DNA from 4 places in the Bradyrhizobium septentrionale genome. Region 1 is predicted to be linked to each of the others. Evidence: predicted binding sites of a transcription regulator. Region 1 holds the regulator's gene; each other region holds the start of a gene.
The links. The regulator LexA, encoded in region 1, represses DNA repair genes until DNA is damaged. The targets are predictions, from matches to a motif close to TGTTCNNNNTGTGTTCNG.
Positions count from the first base shown of each region.

Region 2: HAP48_RS10965 (type IA DNA topoisomerase) is a predicted target of LexA. The motif match lies at 1,606-1,623, and genes of this name have one in related genera.
Region 3: dinB (DNA polymerase IV) is a predicted target of LexA. The motif match lies at 1,719-1,736, and genes of this name have one in related genera.
Region 4: HAP48_RS22355 (ribonuclease T2 family protein) is a predicted target of LexA. The motif match lies at 1,663-1,680, and genes of this name have one in related genera.

Region 1 is NZ_CP088285.1:8,064,361-8,067,653, reverse strand. It holds partial or broken gene HAP48_RS40345 (ComEC/Rec2 family competence protein) at 1-15, shown strand, start outside; gene HAP48_RS40340 (hypothetical protein) at 12-239, opposite strand; gene HAP48_RS40335 (hypothetical protein) at 402-830, opposite strand; gene lexA (transcriptional repressor LexA) at 1,174-1,878, opposite strand; gene HAP48_RS40325 (molybdopterin molybdotransferase MoeA) at 2,110-3,293, opposite strand, start outside.
Region 2 is NZ_CP088285.1:1,905,886-1,909,178, reverse strand. It holds gene HAP48_RS10975 (hypothetical protein) at 1-332, opposite strand, end outside; gene HAP48_RS10970 (AAA family ATPase) at 336-1,337, opposite strand; gene HAP48_RS10965 (type IA DNA topoisomerase) at 1,656-3,293, shown strand, end outside.
Region 3 is NZ_CP088285.1:6,626,034-6,629,326, reverse strand. It holds gene HAP48_RS33155 (hypothetical protein) at 87-296, opposite strand; gene dinB (DNA polymerase IV) at 409-1,656, opposite strand; gene HAP48_RS33145 (hypothetical protein) at 1,877-2,143, shown strand; gene HAP48_RS33140 (hypothetical protein) at 2,289-3,293, shown strand, end outside.
Region 4 is NZ_CP088285.1:4,333,123-4,336,415, reverse strand. It holds gene HAP48_RS22370 (DUF3617 domain-containing protein) at 77-607, opposite strand; gene HAP48_RS22365 (hypothetical protein) at 651-950, opposite strand; gene HAP48_RS22360 (hypothetical protein) at 1,115-1,609, shown strand; gene HAP48_RS22355 (ribonuclease T2 family protein) at 1,723-2,409, shown strand; gene HAP48_RS22350 (hypothetical protein) at 2,384-2,542, opposite strand; gene HAP48_RS22345 (23S rRNA (adenine(2030)-N(6))-methyltransferase RlmJ) at 2,575-3,293, shown strand, end outside.

The sequences.
Region 1 (3,293 bases):
CAGGGGGATGACTAGCCGTTGTTGGGCGAGGGGGTAGTCGGCAGCTCGAACAGGCCGAGATGGTACTCGTCGGAATCGGGGCCGGCGTCGGGCTTCCTGACGAGGGTGAAGACGGCCTCGGGAAACTGCTCCCAGACCTTGAGATCATCGGCCGTCACCGTCAGCCAGCCGAACCGGAACATGTAGCGGCCCGGCTCGGTGACGCGTCCAGCCTTTTGCCATGTGACCTTGTCGACCACTGCGCAGGTTTCCGTGAGTGCACGTCCTCCGTACGCGATGATGCGCCAAGGCGCTCGCCGACGCAAATCTCCTCATGCGCCCCGGAAGCGGAAATCCGGGGTCGCTCGAAATCGCTTAAGGTCATCCGCCGCCGAATGGCTCATTCCGCGGCGACGGTGCGCTCAACCCAAAAACAGCGACGCGAATGCGGAGGGGCGCCGCTCCACAGCCTTCGGCTTGTGCTCGACCTGCGGATGCAATGCCGGCAATTGCAGCACGCTGACGCGCTGTCCCTCGACCAGCTGGGTCACCAGAACATGGCTGCCGTCGGGGAATTCGACCGCGTCGTGATGGCGATCGGGCACGTCGGGCTCAACTTCGTTGAACACGCCGACGCGGAAATTCATCGTCTTGGTCCAGATCCAGCGGCTGTCGTAGCGAACGTTCTCGGCGAAAGCGAGCTCGGTGCCCGGCAGCATGCAGACCGCGACCGTGGGATCGTTCTCCGAAGCAAAGCCGCGGGTCGACGTGCCGCGGAAGGTCGTGGTGATCAGCGTCTCTCCGACAATGGCGGGGCGCGCTGCCACGGCGTGCAGACTATAGTCACACATCGGATGGCTCCTCTTTTCGAGGTAGCGACCCGTGCCTCTCCTTGAGGCGCAGGCCTCTACCAGAGTGGACGATAGCAAACGAGTGTCTGCTCGTTTCTGGGCGATTGTACGACTGGCCGTCGAACGCCTCAATCACAAACACGCTACACTGCGCGAGAGGTATCGGGGCGCATCCAAGCTGGTCCGCACGCTGCGCTATCTTCCAAGGAACGATCCGATCTGTTGCTCGTTCCTGGATCGGGACGACTTTTTCTTCGAATCGTCATCCCGCTCCATATGTCTGTTCGAGCATGATCTTTTCGGAAAACCGCTTCGCACTTTTCCGGATCATGCTCCGCGGTCGTCAGTATTTGCGATAAAGGCCGATCAGCTTGCCCTGGATGCGGACCCGGTTCGGCGGCAGGATGCGCACTTCATAGGCAGTGTTGGCCGGCTCGAGCGCGATCGATGCACCGCGGCGGCGGAAGCGCTTCAGGGTGGCTTCCTCCTCGTCGATCAGCGCCACCACGATGTCGCCGGTGTTGGCGACGTCGTTGCGCTGGATCAGCGCCATGTCGCCGTCGAGGATGCCGGCGTCGACCATGGAGTCGCCGCGCACCTCCAGCGCATAATGCTCGCCGGAGCCGAGCATGTCGGGCGGCACGCTGATGGTGTGGCTGCGGGTCTGCAGCGCCTCGATCGGCGTCCCGGCCGCGATCCGGCCCATCACGGGGACGGCGACCGGACGGTTGCCGTCGTCCTCGGCGATCGGCGGCGTGCTGCTGCGCTTGCCGAGGGTGCCCTCGATGACGCTGGGCGTGAAGCCGCGGCGACCGTTGCCGCCGCCGGCGGCCAGTTCGGGCAGCTTGATGACCTCGATGGCGCGGGCGCGGTTGGGCAGGCGGCGGATGAAGCCGCGCTCCTCCAGCGCAGTGATCAGGCGGTGGATACCGGACTTCGAGCGCAGGTCGAGCGCATCCTTCATCTCGTCGAAGGAGGGCGGCACGCCGGCCTCTTTCAGACGTTCATTGATGAAACGCAGAAGTTCGTACTGTTTGCGCGTGAGCATCTCGAGTATTCCCCCGGTTGATAGCGTCGTTCGATTCCGAGACTCTTCAGGTGGGGCCTTCAGACGGGGCCTGATCTCGGGAGCGCGATGCTCCCTGGCGGCTTCCCGATTGTAGACACCAGTACTCGAAACAAATCATGAACGGACACTATATGTTCGATATGTGTTCCGCAACCACTTAATTTCCGGTGAACGCATCAGGCGGCGCGCAATCGGCAGCCCGCGAAAACCTCACTCGGGCAGTGTGAGGATCTCGCATTCGCTGCCCTTGGCGGCGGCGGGCGCGAACGGCGGACGCACCAGAAGTGCCCGCGCCGCAGCGAGATTCCCGAGCAGCGAACTATCCTGCTGCATCACCGGCGTGGCGATCGGCGCGCCGTCCTGGCGCTCTTCGAGACGCGCGCGCAGGTAGTCCTCGCGCCGGTCGTTGGCGGCGAGGTCGCGGCCGAGCAGGGCGGTCGTGCGGACATGATGGATGGTGTTCCGGCCGCTCAAAGCCCGAATCAACGGCACCAGAAACAGGAAGGCGCAGACATAGGACGACACCGGATTGCCGGGCAGGCCGATCACCCGCATCGCGCCGAGCCGGCCATGCATCATCGGCTTGCCGGGCCGCATCGCGATCCGCCAGAACGCCATCGCGACGCCCTCGGCCTCCAGCGACTGCTTGACCAGATCGTGGTCGCCGACCGAGGCCCCGCCGGTGGTGATCAGGATGTCGGCGCCGGTCTCCCGCGCCCGGCGGATGCCGGCGGTGGTCGCGGCCACCGTGTCGGCGGCAACCCCGAGATCGACGGTCTCGGCGCCTTCGGCGCGCGCCAGCGCACGCAGCGCATAGCCGTTGGAATAGACGATCTGGCCGGGGCCGGGCCTTGAGCCCGGCATCACCAGCTCGTCGCCGGTGGCGAGCACCGCGACCTTGGGACGGCGGCGCACCGCGAGTTCCGGATAGTTCATGGCGGCCGCCAGCGAAAGCGCGCGGTCGGAGAGGCGGCTGCCGCCCTTCAGCAGCAGGTCACCCTCACGGAAGTCGACGCCGGCCGGGCGGATGTGCCGTCCTGGGCTCGCGGCCTCGGTGATCGAGATATGGTCGCCGTCGACCCGGGTGTCTTCCTGGATGATGACGGCGTCGGCGCCATGGGGGATGACGCCGCCGGTGAAGATCCGCACCGCCTCGCCGGCACTGAGCGTCCGCTCGAACGGCCGGCCGGCGGCGACTTCGCCGATCACCCTGAGCCGGGCCTTGAGGTCAGCCGCATCGGCGGCGCGCACGGCGTAGCCATCCATTGCGGACATCGGCTCCGGCGGCTGGGTGCGGCGCGCCGCGAGGTCGTGCGCCAGCGTGCGGTGGTAGGCCGCATCGAGCGCGACTATCTCCTCCGGCAGCGGTTCGGCGCCGGCAAGAATGGCGGACA
Region 2 (3,293 bases), 3.6 Mb from region 1:
GGAATATACAGCGCGATCACGCGGTCATTTGCTTCGGTCGTTTTGACCGCGCCGGTGCGTATATCTTGCGTTTTCATGTCGAGCACGTCAGGCGGCGTGCCCCGCTTCAATTCAACTTCGACGAATGTGCCGGTGGGCGGCTCTAGGCGCGTATCCGTCGGTTTGACGGCGTCAGCTGCCGCGAGTGCAACACGCAGTTCATTTTGAACACGTTGACCATGCGCGGCACGTTCACGAACAGCACCTGAACCGCCTCCTTGCTCGCCGACATAGCCTTGCGAAGTCGCAAATGCGATTATGTCAATGTGGGGTAGGTTGAAACGCGACGGCATACATTACGAACCTTCTGTGTCCATAAAGGCCGTTCGCATGGCGTGACGCTCTTGGAGACGGTCAACAAGGTCTTCCGTGGTGAGCTGCTTTCGCTCATCCAATATCGCCGTCTTCACAGCATCGTCTGCCGCTCTGACAATTTCTGATTGGCTTAAGCCCTCAGCCGCATGAATGATATGTTTCCACGCCGGACGGACCACTTTCATCGGAATGACGTTGGCCGTGATGAGCGTTTTGATCTGTGCTGAGGTCGGCGCGTCAAACTCCAGAACTTGGTCGTAACGGCGCAACAAGGCCCGGTCGAGGAGTGACGGATGATTGGTCGAGCAAATGATAACGCTATCGGTCGAGTTACCTTCCTCCATAAACTGAAGGAAAGAATTCAGAACGCGTCGCATTTCGGCTACGTCATTCGTGGCCGTTCGTTGACCGCCGACCGCATCAAACTCGTCGAACAGGTAAACACCGCGGCGCTTGGCGGTCTCATCAAAAATAAAGCGCAGCTTCGCGGCCGTCTCACCCATATAACGCGTTATCATCCCTTCAAGGCGGATAATGAACAGCGGAAGGTGAAGCTCACCCGCCAAAGCCTCGGCAGACATCGTCTTCCCTGAGCCGGGTGGCCCCACAAACAGGACGCGCCGATTAGGAGTTTTGCCATGTTCGCGCAACCAGTCACGTTTGCGCTGCTGACGTAAAACATCGCTAAAGCGGCCCAGCAAGCGGTCGCCTAAAACAACATCCTTCAGCTTGTAACGTGGGTCGCGCATTTCAAGCAGCCCCTCTAGACTGCCACGCGGACTTGCAAACGGAATCGCGACCGACGCCCCCCGCGAATTGCGCGAGCGCGCTTTGTCGATTTCAGTTCGCATCTCTTGTGCGGTGTCGCGCCGGCCTTGCCGAGCTTCTGAAGCTGCGATCTGAAGCGCGATGGAAAAGAACCCATCTTCATCACCCTCAGCACGGCTTCTCAACATAGCTAGAATCTGCTTGGCGCTCGACACGATAGATCCTCTCTACACGAATCGTACTACAGCCGCGCCCATCCGCGAACGCTTTTTTGATGCGTCATCCTCCGTTGTGTATGACCTGCGGTTAAGGGCGTTATACAGACGGCGATGCTGGACCGCTTCATCGCCGTTGTCTTCGCGTTCGGTTGTGAAGAACGAGCGCAAGCAGTCCCCCTGGATGCCGTCCGCCGACACGCGCCGTAAATAACCTCCAAGCAGGGCACTATCAGGAGTTGGATTAATTGTAGCTTGCTCTTCTGTGTGTTCATGGTATGTTCCAGGCGTTAAATGCACCCTCCCAATTAGGCCGTCATGGCAGATCAGATCGTCATCACGGAGAAAACCAGCCAGGCCAAAGACGTCCGCGCCGCAATTGGTTCTCGCTACGGTGATGTTCTTCCAGCTGAGGGCCATTTGTTCGATCTCCTCGAACCGGAGGATGTTGTTCCGGCCTGGAAGCGATGGTCGCCGATACTTTTACGGCCTGAAGGTCTTTACGGTACCTGCCCGGCAGAGGGCGGTAACAAAGCGGCCAAGCTCAAGGCCATTCGCGAGGCGTTGCGCACTGCCAAGCGCGTTTGGCTTGCAACCGATTGCGACCGCGAGGGTCAGCTGATCGGTCAGGAAATTCTTGAGCATTACGATTATCGCGGCCAGGTGATGCGAGTGCTGTTCACCGCGCAGGATTCGCAGACCATCCGCGACGCATTCGGTCGCGCAAAACCCAATACCGAATACTCTCGCCTATACGCCGCCGCGGTTGCGCGCCGACAGGCCGATCAGATTTACAACCTGTCGCTCACTCGCACCGCAACCGTCATCCTTGGACAAGGCGCGCGAAGAGTGATTGGAGTTGGTCGTGTGAAGACGCCGACATTAGCCATTGTATGCAAGCGTGAATTGGAAATCCGAAACTTCGTGCCGCTGGCCTATTTTGAGATTGTCGCCACCGCGAAAGTTGCGGGCGGGCAATTCCAGATGCGGCACGCGCCGCAGGACCGAATTGTTAAGCGCGAGATCGCCCAGGACGTAGTCAAAGCGGCTGAAGGTTTCGAGGGCGCGCTTACCGTGCGCGTCGAGGATAAGCGGCAAGGGCCACCCAAGCTGCATGATTTGCCTTCGCTGCAGAAACTCTGCGGCTCGCGCTTCGGCTGGTCGGCCAGCAAAACGCTCGAAGTGGCGCAGGAGCTGTATGACGGCCAAGGCAAGAAGATCATCACCTATCCTCGTGCCGAAGTGCGCTACCTGCCGCAGAGCTTGATATCGGATGTGCCGCGTATCATCGCCGGACTGCGAGTGGGCCAATCGTTCGGAGCGATCCCTGTACCCGATCCGCCGGTGATTCGTAGAGGCGCGAGCGGCACCTTCTACGACAAGGGGCTGGAGGGTGCGAGCCATCATGCCGTCATTCCCAACGTCAACACCATCGACAAGCTGCCGGAGGTCTGGCCTCGCCTATCGTCTGACGAGAAGAAACTCTTTGACGTTATCGCAAGGGCATACCTGGCCGCCCTGATGCCCGACTTCCGTTACCGGCAGACAACCGCAACGCTCGATGTGCGCGGCTTCGAATTCCGCGCAGCCGGTCGTCAGCCCATTGATCTCGGCTGGCGAGCAGCATTCCCGGAGTGGCAACCCGCCGACGAAAAGGGCGATGAGGCGCAGATGCTGCCGCCGCTGCGCGACGGCGAGATGGCGCAACTGCAAGATCCAAAAATCGAGAACAAGGAGACCCGACCGCCGCCGCGCTACAACGAAGGCACTCTAATCGAGGCGATGCAGAATGCATGGCGTTTTGTTGACAACGAGGTTCTGCGAGATCGCTTGAAGGAAGCAAAGGGTATCGGTACGCCTGCAACCCGGGCCGAGATTATCGGAGGTCTGAAGAAGCAGGGTTTTCTGACTCCCCAGGGGAAGAATATCGTGCCGACCGAGACTGGTCTGTCGTTG
Region 3 (3,293 bases), 1.4 Mb from region 1:
TTGCGGCTGGCGAGATCAGTTTCTCTGCCGTCGATCCCCTGCCCTTCGAGCTATTTTTCCGGACAGCCTGGCCGCGACCTGATCTCCTAGGTCAGCATCGAGATGATCGATTGCAGCTGATTGGACGCTGAGGTCACGAGTCCGTCGAACGAGGTCTGGCCGTGAGCGGCGGCTCTCAGGATGCATTCAGCAACGGCCGCCTTGAGACCGAAAACGGATTGATCCGCAGGTACGCTGGCCATGACCGTGTCCAATGCATCGCGCATGGTCTGGATCAGTTCGGCGCTGTACTTCATGGCTGTCCTCCGCAGCCCCAGAATAGGCCGAGTGCGCGAGGTCACCACTCACAAGGGCGCGATTCCAAATTGCCTTTTGTTAATGGACTGACGAGAAAGTGAATCACGAGTTCTAGAGGTCTTTCTCGGCAAGCTTGCGAAACTCATCGGGGACCGAACGAACAGCCTCCAGCGCCGCCGAACCGTATCCGATCGCGTCCCAGCCAAAGCGATCGCGGATCCTGTCGATGGCACGGTCTGCCGCCCAGCGGGCCATCCCCGGCCGACTTCCAGGGCGAAGTGCTTCATCGGCCAGTCCGAGCGGGAGGTCGAGAGCAAGATCCCAGTGTTCCTCGAGGTGCGACACCGAGATAGCCAGCAGCGAGATGATCTTCTCGCCCGGGTGGTCAGCGAGCGCAGCACGTACCAGACTTTCGGCGAGGCGGGCCAGGATCATTGTCGTGCACACCGGCGCATCGAGCGTCATCGCGCGCGTCACCGACTTCAGGTCGGCGAAACGAACGCGTACTGTCACAGTACGTCCAGGCCGGGATTTGGCCCGAAGCCGCGTGGCGACGCGGTCGGCGAGATGAAGCAGCGTTGGCCGAATGACTTGCTCGATCGCGGGCTTTCGGCCAAGCGCCGATTGTGCTCCTGCCGATCGCGCACGGCGGTGCGGCTTGAGTTGTCGTGGATCGCGATTCCAGGCCAAGGCTGCGAGCTTCTCGCCCGCCGCGGGACCGAGCAACCTTGCCAACGACCATTCCGACAATTTGGCAAGCTGTCCGATTGTCGAAACGCCGATCGCCGCCAGCCGCGTCCGGGTGACCGGCCCCACACCCCACATCAGTTCAACCGGCAAATCGTGAAGGAATTTCAGCTCGGCGTCGGGATCAACCACGACAAGCCCGTCGGGCTTTGCGACCTGCGAGGCGATCTTTGCAAGATGCTTGGTGCGTGCGACGCCCACCGAGATCGGCAGGCCGAGCTCGGTGCGCACGCGCCGCCGGATCGCCGCGGCTATTTCGGCGGGCGTTCCGAACAGGTGCGTGCAGCCGGCAACGTCGGCGAACGCCTCATCGATCGAAATGCGCTCGACCAGCGGTGTGAAATCGCCGATCACCTTGATCGCCGCATCACCCAGCCGCTGGTAGTCGCTGAAATGGCCGCCGACAAAAATGAGCTGCGGGCACAGCTCGCGCGCTTCCCGTCCCGACATGCCGCCACGCACGCCGAAGGCCTTCGCCTCGTAGGACGCGGCAAGCACAACCCCGCCCCCAACGGCGATCGGCCTGCCTCGCAGCGTTGGCTCAAGCAGCTGCTCGACCGACGCGTAAAATGCATCGAGGTCGGCGTGAAGGATCGTCGTTGCCGTTGCCATCTCAACCCGTTCACCCCGGCCTCCGACCGAAATTGGTCGATCTCGGATACGGGAATTGACCATAGAACAAAACACGAACAATATGAACCGGTATTCTCTGTGCTCGCTTGCGGCATGACTGATGTCAGTCCGTCTTTGCGCCTTATTGATCGCTCGCGGATGGCGTGCCTGTCGGAGCGCGTCGGTTGACGGACAAGCTCTTTGGGGTTGATATCCTCAAATGAACGATCACGCTCATCAGGTGGACTTTCAGGCCGCGGCCTCGCTTTACAAGTGGCCGTCTCTGAACAATTCCAGGCGAGAGGACCGGACGCCCTATATGGTCGTCAACGGGACGCTCGACCAATGCATTCGCGATTTCATGGACAAGCCTGAGAAGACGCGACACCTCTATGAGATCCGGACCAGGTCGCAGCCTCCGCTCGTCCCCGATGTGCTGTCGCCGGAGCATGTGCTCGAGCTCTCCAGGCTGCGCGAATTTCTCTGAAGCGCTTCAGCCCACGCGATCCTGACGCATCCCGTTGCAGGCGGACTTATCCATCTGTTGCGCGCCTGGCGGCGGATTGTTTGCCTATGCGAGAGCCGTTACACTCCCTCGACTCTCCGGCTGACGGGGCATCGAGAGGCGCTGCATGAAGTTCAATCTGGCGATCCTGAGCGTGCTGGCCGCAAGGCCCGAGCAACGGATCCCGCTTGATGAAGTCAGCCGCGAAGTCAAGCGCATGATCGCAGCGGGCGACGGAGCCACGCAGTTGAAGCGCTCGTCCGAGCTGGGCGACGCTGACGTCTTCGAAGCCGGATTAGCTTCGATCAATGACGCCGGTCTGCAGATCACCGGCTCCGGCCTCTCGCTATGGCACTCACTCGAAGCTTCACGTGGCGAACGGCAGCGCATCGAGCAAGAATCCAATGAACGGCAAGAGCGCCCGGACACCGTTGTTGCCGACACGCGCGATGCGCTAAGCGGTGCGGTCGTCGACCGGACCGATGACATTGATGCCGCACCCGAACCACGCGCCGATGTTCCGATCGTATTCGAGCCGGCCTTTGGCTCGGTTCACGATACGAATCGAAGCGATGCCCGGCTATCGCGACTCGTCGGATTGCTCGCCAGCAGCATGCCGAAGTTCGCTCGCCGGCGGCGGCGGCGTTCCTCGGACGGCATGGCAGATCGCAAGGCCGGCGATCGGGTTGGCGTGACGGGGTTCGCCGTCGCATGTCTCAGCCTGATCGCGGTCGTTGCGTGCGTTGCCGCAGCGATTGCGCTCGGCCAGAACTCCACCCTGAAGTCGGACATTGCCACGCTGCGCCGGGAGCTGGTTCCGCTGCGAGAACGTCTCGCAAGACTCGAACAGATCGAAACCGTGAAGCGCGACGCCGCCCAACAGGAAGCGGCGCAAGACAAGGCGGAGGCAGAGAAGAAGGCGCTTGACGCCGCCGCCCAACAGGCCGCGCTCAACCTCTCGCGGGAAGAGATTCAGTTGGTCAGGGAGTACATCAAGGCCGCGCCTTCGGCCGGCGCCGGCGGGCCGCCGGTCAACGTCGGCGATCCCATCACCGGCGGAATGATTCCGCTGCCGTCATCGCTGACGGAGAAAGTGCCGCGGCTGATCGGTGCGAAATTTGCGACCCGCAAC
Region 4 (3,293 bases), 3.7 Mb from region 1:
GTGCAAAACGTTCATGGCCCCTCAACATGAGGGGCCATACATTCAGGCGCGCAGCGTCAACCGAATGCGCTGCGCCCTACTTCTGCTTGGGCAGCAGGCCCTTCAGCTTTTCCATGTCCTTGACGTTCATCTTCATGCCGCCGGGCATGATGATGTCACCGGGCTTCTGGTCGGCCTTGCAGGCGCCAAGCCATTTCGCCTCGATGGTCATGGTGGTGTCGCGCGCGCCGGCCGCGCCGCCCTCGGAATGTGAGGTGCTCTTGACCGTGTAGGCGGAATTGAAATCGCCGACGATCTCGGCATGGCTCTGTACCGTCATGCCGGCGACGCTGCAGACGGAATCGCTGACATAGCCGGTCGCAGTCTTCTGGATGTCCTGCTTGGAGCAGACTTCCTTGGCCATCGGCGAGGCCGCCGCGCTCATTTCCTTGTCGGTGGTCTCGTCGGTGCAGTGCTGCATGGTGATTTCCGGCATCGGCCCGCCGGTACGCAGCATTTTCATCTCCCACAGGCCGGGCTTGCGGGTCGGCAGGTCGACGGCACTTGCGGCGCCGGCGGACAGGACAAGGCAAACAGCCGAACCAAGCAAGGCAAGCTGTCGGGTCATGCGGTGAGCTCCCGGCTGAACGATCGGAGGATTTGCCGCGCGCTCAGTAGAGCGTGCGCACCGGCCTCTGGGCCGAGCCGTAGGGCACCCAGCGGCAGGCGAAGGAGATATAGCCGCTCGGATAGCGCTGCACCGCAAGGAACTTCACCACCTTGCCGTAGGAGGCGCAGTGATCGACGGCGAGCTGCCGGGCGTCGGTCTGGGCTGCCAGCGTATAGGCGATAATACCGCCGGTATCATTGCCCTTGAATGGCGGCACCGGCTGCATCCAATCGGCTCGCGCCGGTACGACGGCCAGCATCCCGCAAACGGCAACCAGGCACGCGGCCAATTTCCTTCGCATCGCAGACTCCATTTCGCTTGAAACAACATAGAGTGCGCCGGCCACCGTGAAAAGAACGAGCCGGCGGCTAGAAGTGGACTTCTCCGCAGGTGTTGCCGCGCTGCACTTGACCTTGCCGGGGCTTCGCGGCACCGTCCGCGCATCGGATCATCGGGTGGATTCCCATGCGCAACCTGTTCAACTCCCGCACTAAACTCGGCCACAAGCTTGGCCTCGGCGCCGCACTCGTGGTCGGCCTGCTGGCTTTCGGGGGTACGGCCGAGGCCGCCAATCCGTTCGAGCTGAATTTCTGGCTGTCCGGCCCGCGCTATGACGGCAATGTGGCGCCCTGCGAGAGGGCGCTGAGGGTCATCAGCGAGCAATTCCAGGAAAAGGAAGCCACTTTCTGGAATTCACCGCTCGTGATCACCGGCTTCAACCGGATCCACGAAACCGCCTTCCGCCCCTGGCAGGCCGACAATATTCCGCGCCGCTATTGCTCGGGCGACGTGATGTTGAGCGACGGCAAGGTGCGCGGCGTACACTATTCGATCATCGAGGACGGCGGTTTTGCCGGTGTCAGCGACGCCCTCAGCCTCAGCCCGGGCGTCGAATGGTGCGTGACCGGCCTCGATCGCAACTGGGCCTACAACCCGGCCTGCAAGGCCGCCCGGCCCTGATCTCCGACCAGATTGCTGACAGCAGAAGCCGCCGCCATTCAGACGGCGGCTTTTGTTCTTGAAATGTTCCCGCGGCCTGCTAGGCTCCGGGCGGTCGAGTGAGGGGGCGTTTGATGCCGCGGTTGGTCACAATTTCCCGATTTCTGATTTCGATTGCCTTTATTATATGCGGTGCGGTGGGGGCCTCGGCCCAGGATCGCCGCCAGAATGCGCCGGGCGAGTTCGATTTCTACGTATTGTCGCTGTCGTGGTCGCCTTCGTTCTGCGAGGCGGCGAGCGAGCGCGGCAACAACGGCCGCGGCACGCAGGCCCAGTGCAGCGGGCGGCCGTATTCCTTCGTGGTGCACGGCCTGTGGCCGCAATATGAGCGGGGCTTTCCGGAATACTGCCAGCGGCCCTCGCCGCGGCTCGCCCGCAACATCATGACCTCGATGCTCGACCTGATGCCGGCGCCCGGGCTGATCTACAACGAGTGGGACAAGCACGGCACCTGCTCCGGCCTCGGCGAGCGCGCCTATTTCGAAGCCATCCGCAAGGCCCGCGCCGCGGTGAAGATCCCCGAGGAATTCCTGCAATTGTCGGAGCCGAAGACGATCGCGCCCGACGAGCTGGAGGCGGCGTTCATCAAGGTCAATCCCGGACTCAGCAGTTCGGCGATCGCGGTGACCTGCGACAGCAGGCGGCTCAGCGAGGTGCGGATCTGCCTCAGCAAGGACCTGCAATTCCGTTCCTGCGAGGAAACCGACCGCCGTGCCTGTCGCCGTGATCAGGTGCTTATGCCGCCGGTTCGCGGCGGCTAGAGCCCTCCGCGTTCAGGGCGGGCGCGCGCCGCACGTCGTCGCGCAGCATGTCCTGGCCATCGACGCTGTCATGAAACAAGCGAGATAAGGCGTAGATGCCCGGGACAAGCCCGGGCATGACGAAGTACAACATGCGCTCCCTCTGGAGCGCGGCACAATCATCCCATGAACTACCGTCACGCCTTTCACGCCGGCAGCTTTGCCGATGTCATCAAGCACATCGTGCTGGTGCGCATGCTGACCTATCTGCAGGAAAAGCAGGCGCCGCTCCGCGTCATCGACACCCATGCCGGCGCCGGGCTCTATGACCTGACATCGAGCGAAGCGCAGCGCAGCGGCGAATGGCTCACCGGCATCGCGCGGCTGATGCAGGCGCGACTCTCCGACAAGGCACTGCCGCTGATCGCGCCGTATCTCGACATCGTCAGGGCATTCAATTCGAGAGGCGAACTGAAAGCGTATCCCGGTTCGCCGCTGATCGCGCGTGCGCTGCTGCGGCCGCAAGACCGCCTCACCGCCTGCGAGATCGAACCGACGGCGCGCAAGCAACTGATCGATGCGTTGCGGCGTGATGCGCAGGCGCGCGTCGTTGATCTCGATGGTTGGACGGCGCTGCCCGCATTCGTGCCGCCGAACGAGCGGCGCGGTCTGGTGCTGATCGATCCACCGTTCGAGGCAAAGGATGAGTTCGAACGACTGGCCCGTGCTTTCACTGAAGCGTTCGCGAAATGGCCGACCGGCGCGTATCTTTTGTGGTACCCCGTAAAATCCCGGAGGGCCACCGACGAGCTCGCGCACAGTGTCGCAGCAGCGGCAGCAACAAGCCGGCCTGCCGGCAAATGCTTGCGTTTGGAATTCAGTGTGGCACCGCAAGAAACCGACGG